Linked DNA regions of Bremerella sp. P1. The protein of the gene in region 1 binds, or shares a complex with, the protein of each later gene. Links are inferred from orthologs where the notes say so. Each region holds a gene or a part of one and is shown on either strand. Other genes may lie near its edges.

Region 1 (3,313 bases):
CGGAGCGACCAACGTTTCCGACCTGGCTTGGCGAACGATGGGTGTCCGCGTGAAGCCGATGCCAGAGAATGACTTCGCTCAGCTTTCCAGCCGATACCGCGGTGGCCTGCAAGTGACCGCCGTGCGAGCTGGCAGCCCAGCCGAAGTCGAAGGCATCCAGACCGGTGACATCCTGGTCGGCATGCACGACTGGGAAACGATCTCGTACGAGAACCTCGACTACATTCTGAAGAACAAGTCGGTGACCACACGCGGTGCGATTCGCTTCTACATTCTGCGAGAACGCGACACCCTGTACGGCGACATCAGCCTGGCCGCCACCCAGCAGGTCACGCAGCGATAAGACTGGCTCGCTGCAACATTCCTTTCCCCACGCCACGATAGGCGTGGGGCGAGCATCTTGTCCCCTCGCCCCTGAGGGGAGAGGGTTAGGGTGAGGGGCTCTCCCTCGCAGCATCGCTCTCTTATAATTCACAGGCAAACTAAACGTTCCTGTGAAAGGCTTTGATCGTGGAACAAGCGTTCCTCAAATATCTCGCCGCTCAGAAGCAATCCATCTCGCCCGATAGCATTGGCATCGGCGACGACGCGGCAGTGCTATCGTGGCAAGCCGCTCAAAAGCTGGTCGTCTGCACCGATCTGATCTCCGACGAGACCGACTTCCACCTGGCGGATGTCACGCCGCAGCAGATTGGTCGCAAAGCACTGGCCATCAACCTCAGTGACATCGCTGCCATGGCCTGTGAGCCCGTAGGAGCGTTCCTCACGCTGCTTCTGCCCCAAGGTGACGCCTCGCTCGACCTGGCGACAGGAATCTACGAGGGAGCCGCTCAGCTAGGCGAAACATACGGCTGCCCAATTTTGGGTGGCGATACGAACACGTGGCCCGGCAAAGTGGCCGTCAGCGTGACGGTGCTAGGGCGATGTCCCTTCGATAAGCCGCTGCTGCGCGAAGGAGCCCGGCCTGGGGACGCGATCTACGTCACAGGCACCCTCGGTGGCAGCATCCTGGGCGACCACATCGACTTCCATCCTCGTGTGCGAGAAGCGATCCGGCTTCGCGAGATTTGCGGTCTGACCGCAGGCATGGACATCAGCGACGGCATCTCGATCGACCTGCCACGCCTCTGCCAACGGAGCCGTGTAGGAGCCGAGATCGACGTCCGTGCGCTTCCCATTTCCGACGCGGCCCGTCAGATGAACCACTCGACCGGCAAGCCTGCGTGGTGGCATGCTCTGAACGACGGCGAAGATTTCGAGCTCTTGTTCACGGTACCGGAAGCGGAAATCGAACGGCTGGAAGCCCAATGGACGGAGTCGACCCCAGTGACAAAAATAGGAACCATTCAATCAGGCACCGACCTGTTCCTGCTGGACGAGTCAGGCCAGCGACAGCCCCTGGAGCCGGAAGGTTTCTCGCACCAATAGCCCAATACCCACCATGAGCAGCATCACCTGGGAAGCAACCAGCGAAGACGACACCAAGAAGCTCGGCACCATTCTGGCCGACGCCATCCCGCCAGGGACCGTCGTCGCACTGAACGGCACGCTCGGGGCCGGCAAGACGCGGCTGGTTAAAGCCATGGCCGACGCCCTGGGTATCCCGGCAGAAGACGTCATCAGCCCGACGTTCGTCATCATGCAGCGTTACTTTGGCGGCAAGACGCTCTACCATTTCGACGTCTATCGCATCAAAGACGATGACGAGTTTCTGGAACTAGGGCCCGAAGAGTATTTCGATTCCGACGGCATCACCCTGCTGGAATGGGCCGACCGCGTCGAGAACTGCCTGCCGCACGACTACCTGCGGATCGATATCGAAGTGTTGGGCGAGACTGCCCGGCAGTTCACGATCTCGTCCGTGGGGGAAGATCTGGAAAACGTGCCACTGCAGGTGAAGGACGCTTTGTAAACCAAAGCTTGGGTCGACTACTCAGCGGCCGGCATTCGCTCGGTGCCGTTGACCGTCACGTTTCCTTCGGCATCAATCACGACCTGGTCACCCACCTTGAGTGTGCCGTAGTCTTGATCGTTATAGACGAATTCAACTTCCGATTCGTTGATGCTATCGAGTTGAATCACGGCTTCGTCACCCAGAGTGAAACGTTTCGAGGCACCCGATTTTTCAGGCTCGAGGAAATCGGCATGAATCTCATCCTCCGTGCTCGCGCCACCGGCACTCACCGCAACCTGGAAGTCAATGCCAAACACCTTCGCCGTCCCGACACCGTCTTCGCTTTTGACGAAGTCGCCGGAGGTAGGAGGAATCGGTATCTCCGGCGACTGGCTGCAACCCGCGTAAACGAACAACGGGGTCAGCAATACGAGGGAAAGCAGTCGATGCATGATGAACATCCGTTTGAACTTTCAGGGAAAAGGCTTTGCGACTTCTGTGATTCGCACTTTGCTCGTGAATCTTGACTAGATCCAGCTGTGCTAACTCGGCACTTAGTTTATCCGAGCATTTCCATCCACCATAACTGTTTCCACACCTAAGCTTCTCCTGAAACGACCTTATCCGCAATTTCCAGTCGCTGCTCGATTAGTTGCTCAATCGTCCTCAATCCCTTCAGCTCGGTTTGGTCGATCAGCAGAGGTAGCGTGGCTCCATAGTCGGATACCGCATCCAGATCGTAGCTGCCGCGGGCCTTACCCCGCGCGTTGATGTAGGCCGAAGGATGGACACTGATCTGCTTGATTTGTTCGGCCGGAAGCTGCCGAGTGTTTCTCATCGGAAGCGGGCCACTGGAGACACGAATCCATGCGGGAGTGACCGTCACTTGGGTTCGGTTGATCAGCTGGCATAAAGCCAGGTAGCCCAAGCAGGTTGCCGGAACTCCGATCAGCAGAGACGCCAGAAATCCGAACAGCGTTCCTCCCTGAATAAAGCCTGCGATCGACCAGCCTTCGAGCCAGAGCATCAGCACACACCCGGCCATTGCCAGACCGACGATCGCAGCCGTCACCACAACCACAGGTAAAGCGCCGGCCCGATTCCAGTCGGCCGTGATCGTCAGCGTCGGGCCTTCTTCACGCAGTAGCAGGGTCACCGGCACATGGTCGATATTGCGCCGCTGCGGTGGATGCAGGCCCACCGACTTCCATACCGCCTGGTCAATCTCCAATTCCGCTTCGCAGTAGGTGCACTGAGAAGACGTCATCTTCTGTGGTGGCGGAGTCAGGGCGCCGCACTGAGGACAAATGAGCACGATCTTTTGTGTCGGCTCCGCGGCTTCCTGATCGAGACTAGCAGGCCCTGTTGTTGTAGCGGATCTTGCAGGCTGCGAGAGCTGGCCGGCGATGTGGGCGTTTA
Region 2 (3,267 bases), 2.1 Mb from region 1 along the record:
AGTCCTCTGTTTGGTACACCGGCCTACGAGGCCGGGATTATTGCCGGCGATCGCATCACCCACATTGAAGGGGAAGAGACCAAGGGTCTTTCAATTGACGATGCCATCAAGAAGCTGAAAGGCCCGGTCGGCACCGAAGTTACGATGACGGTCTATCACCCGAGCACCTTCAGCAGTGAAAAAGTCAATGTCCGCCGCGAAATGGTCCAGATCGAAACGGTCCTGGGTGACGAACGGCTGGAAGGCGGCAACTGGGACTTCATGTTCGATCACGCCGACAAGATCGGGTACGTGCGGGTCTCGGCGTTCAGCCGGCACACCGCCGACGATTTGCATCAGGCAATCACCCGACTGTTAGACGACGGCATGAAGGGGCTTGTGCTTGATCTTCGATCGAATCCTGGTGGTCTTCTCACTTCTGCGGTTGAGATCTGCGACATGTTTATCGACGAAGGCAAGATCGTCAGCACCGAAGGACGTAATTCACCGAAACGGGTCTGGACCGCTGAGAAGGACGGGACACTGCCTGACTTCCCCATGGTCGTTCTGATCGACCACTACAGCGCTAGTGCCAGCGAGATACTCTCGGCCTGCCTACAAGACCACGATCGAGCAACGATTATCGGCGAACGCAGTTGGGGCAAGGGCAGCGTTCAGAACATCATCGAGCTAGAGGAAGGCAAGAGCGCCTTAAAGCTTACAACTGCTGGATACCAGCGCCCCAGCGGCGAGAAGATCCACCGCTTTGAAGGGGATACCGAAAGCGACAAGTGGGGCGTTTCCCCCGACGATGGCATGGACGTGAAGATGAGCCGAGAACAGAAAGTGGCCTACCATACCTACCGTCGACTGCGAGATCAGGATACGATCATTCCACACCCGCCTGCCCCACAACCGGAACTTTCTGAAATCGACCCGGTGTTAAGCAAAGGGCTCGAACACCTGAAGGCGGCGATTTCTTCTTCCTGAACCGCACGCCCAAGCGATGAAAATTCTGACGATTGAATCGACCTGCGACGAGACTGCCGCAGCCGTTATCACCGACGATCTACAGGTCCTGTCCTCGGTCGTAGCTTCGCAGGATGAGCTTCATCAGAGGTTTGCCGGTGTCGTTCCGGAGATCGCCGCCAGGGCCCATCTGGAACGATGCTTGCCCGTCATTGACGAGGCAATTCGGAAAGCCGATATCGAGCTGACGGATATCGATGCCATTGCCGTCGCCAACATGCCAGGGCTCGCAGGCTCGCTTCTCGTAGGCGTTACCGCGGCTAAAACCTTGGCTTGGCTACTGGGCAAGCCGCTGATCGGCATTAACCACCTGCAGGGGCATATCTATGCTTGCCAGGTTGCTTTCCAAAAGCCAATTTTTCCCTGCATCGGGCTGATCATTAGTGGTGGTCACTCGACGATCTACCACTGCAAGAGTCCGTTCGACTTCCAGCCCCTTGGCGGCACCATCGACGACGCTGCAGGCGAATCGTTCGACAAGGTCGCTTCCATGCTTGGTTTACCTTACCCAGGTGGACCCTCCCTTTCCAAGTGCGCTTTGAACGGTGACCCCAACGCCTACGCATTTCCCCGCCCGTTTCTCAAGGATTCGTCCAGACTCGACTTCAGCTTCAGTGGGCTAAAGACGGCAGTACGCTACGAAATTGCTGGCCCCGGAGCGGTTGACTTCAAATCGTTGGAGATCGGCGAACAACGTAAGGCCGATATTGCCGCCAGCTTCGAACAGGCGGTCGTCGATTGCCTGGTGGGGAAGACGATGCAGGCAATGAAGTCGACGGGAATTCAGCGGATCTGTGTCGGCGGAGGCGTGGCTGCCAATAAGCGATTCCGAGCTGCCCTGGAAGAAGAAGTCTCGGCAGCCGGCGGAGAGCTGCTAATCGCGCCGATGCACCTGTGCACGGATAACGCCGTCCTGGGCGCGATCGCGATAGAAAAAATAAAAGCCGGGCAGGTCGATGATCTCTCACTCGACGCGATACCCGGCTTGATTCGTAACTAATTAGTCGACGGTCGACTTCACCGTTTTGACGAAGAGCAACCAAAAGGTTCGGGCACGTTACCCCGAACCCGTAGGGCATTTCTTTAGAAGATGTTGCCCGTATTGCCGCCCGTATTCCCCATCGCACCGGTGTTCGTACCCTGGAACGTATACGAGATCACTTCACCGATCGACGAGAACAACGGCGTACCGTTGAATCGCACGTAACGACGGTCGGCCGAAACCACGGCGAATGCCGAGAAGTTCGTACCTTCGGGAAGCGTCGTGATCACCGGGCGATAACCAACCGAATTACGGACGCGGCGAACGAAATCGTTCGATCCGTCGTTCACATCAGCAACATATTCTTCGGATGCGGTTGAACCTTCGGCAGCATTGTTCAGCTTGGCTGCGACCAGCTCACGAGTCATTGCCGCTTGGGTTTCCACAGCGACCTGGACTTGTTGCTCGGACAGGCTCTCCTTACGACGGCCTTCCGGCACCGTGAACGTCACGAGGGCACCATCCTTGCCAAGCTCCAGTTGTTGACGCTCGTGGCGTTGGTCTTCCGTACCGTAGTTGGTGAACACGTCCACGGTGATCTTACCAGCAGTCACATCGCCCCAAATCTTACGAACCAGCATCTTGTAGTCACCCTTGAAACCCTTGGGGACAACATAGACTTCGTAGGCACCATCCGTACCAGCATCAGCCAGCGACGAGACGGCGTCCCCGAGGAAGATACCACCCGAGATGGTTCGCGGATTGTGCTGCGAACAGACGCTGCCGCTAGGCTCTTCCACGATCAAGTCGAGATCGGATTCACCCGACCAGGTCACTTTCACGATCGCATCGCGAACCAGTGCTTCTCGGATGTTTTCGCTGAACTTCTCAGCGACATCATTCTTCTTGTTGGCAAGCAACTGCTGAAGTTGTGCCTTGGCCGTATTGAAAGCTTCCTGACGGATATCAAGATGCTCCTTCGGCCATTCCTGTGAGAGAATCCCAATGCAGGCCCAGCGAATTGCTTCGTTATCTTCCAGACGCTTGGCAGCTTTCAAGCCCCAGGAATAAGGCTCTGGCCGGAGTGGTTCCATTTGAGCCACGTCTTGGTAGAGCTTCAAAGCTCGGGCATCCAAGTCCAATCGCGACATCAAAGAAGCGACGACAAGCATGTGGTTAGGACCGCTCGAGAAATCGATAGCACTCATCAGAGCACGTTCGATATCTTGCTTCGGAGCGTGATCCAGTTGCATTGCCAGGGCCATTGCCTCGTACAT

Evidence for each region.
Region 2: the proteins of tsaE (region 1) and tsaD are in contact, whole or in part, in a crystal structure (PDB 6N9A), measured with the Thermotoga maritima proteins. The link is inferred for Bremerella sp. P1 from one-to-one orthologs. Residues at the interface, in WP_004082108.1 of Thermotoga maritima: Leu37, Gly38, Lys46, Lys57, Val59, Lys60, Ser61, Thr63, Phe64, Thr65, Leu66, Met67, Val69, Pro71, Tyr82, Arg83, Leu84, Asp86, Asp88, Phe89, Asp93, Ile128, Asp130, Glu131, Arg134; in WP_004082750.1 of Thermotoga maritima: Cys10, Asp11, Arg49, His50, Leu82, Gly84, Gly135, Gly136, Glu154, Thr155, Leu156, Asp157, Asp158, Ser159, Glu162, Asp165, Lys166, Arg169, Leu170, Tyr175, Lys213, Thr214, Leu217, Tyr218, Gln221, Arg222, Asn324.

Annotation. Positions count from the first base shown.
Region 1 is NZ_CP118164.1:6,862,125-6,865,437, forward strand. Bases 187-3,176 are described here. They hold tsaE (tRNA (adenosine(37)-N6)-threonylcarbamoyltransferase complex ATPase subunit type 1 TsaE), read left to right. Parts: upstream 187-1,441; coding sequence 1,442-1,912; downstream 1,913-3,176. Other genes in these bases: PSR63_RS27755 (trypsin-like peptidase domain-containing protein), read left to right, coding at 187-343; PSR63_RS27760 (thiamine-phosphate kinase), read left to right, coding at 511-1,428; PSR63_RS27770 (hypothetical protein), read right to left, coding at 1,930-2,346; PSR63_RS27775 (hypothetical protein), read right to left, coding at 2,493-3,176. In the rest of the region: more of PSR63_RS27755, read left to right, coding at 1-186; more of PSR63_RS27775, read right to left, coding at 3,177-3,313. UniProt on the Escherichia coli protein: Required for the formation of a threonylcarbamoyl group on adenosine at position 37 (t(6)A37) in tRNAs that read codons beginning with adenine.
Region 2 is NZ_CP118164.1:4,788,433-4,791,699, reverse strand. The notes cover bases 53-2,996. They hold tsaD (tRNA (adenosine(37)-N6)-threonylcarbamoyltransferase complex transferase subunit TsaD), read left to right. Parts: upstream 53-985; coding sequence 986-2,008; downstream 2,009-2,996. Other genes in these bases: PSR63_RS20095 (hypothetical protein), read right to left, coding at 2,092-2,996; PSR63_RS20105 (S41 family peptidase), read left to right, coding at 53-969. In the rest of the region: more of PSR63_RS20105, read left to right, coding at 1-52; more of PSR63_RS20095, read right to left, coding at 2,997-3,267.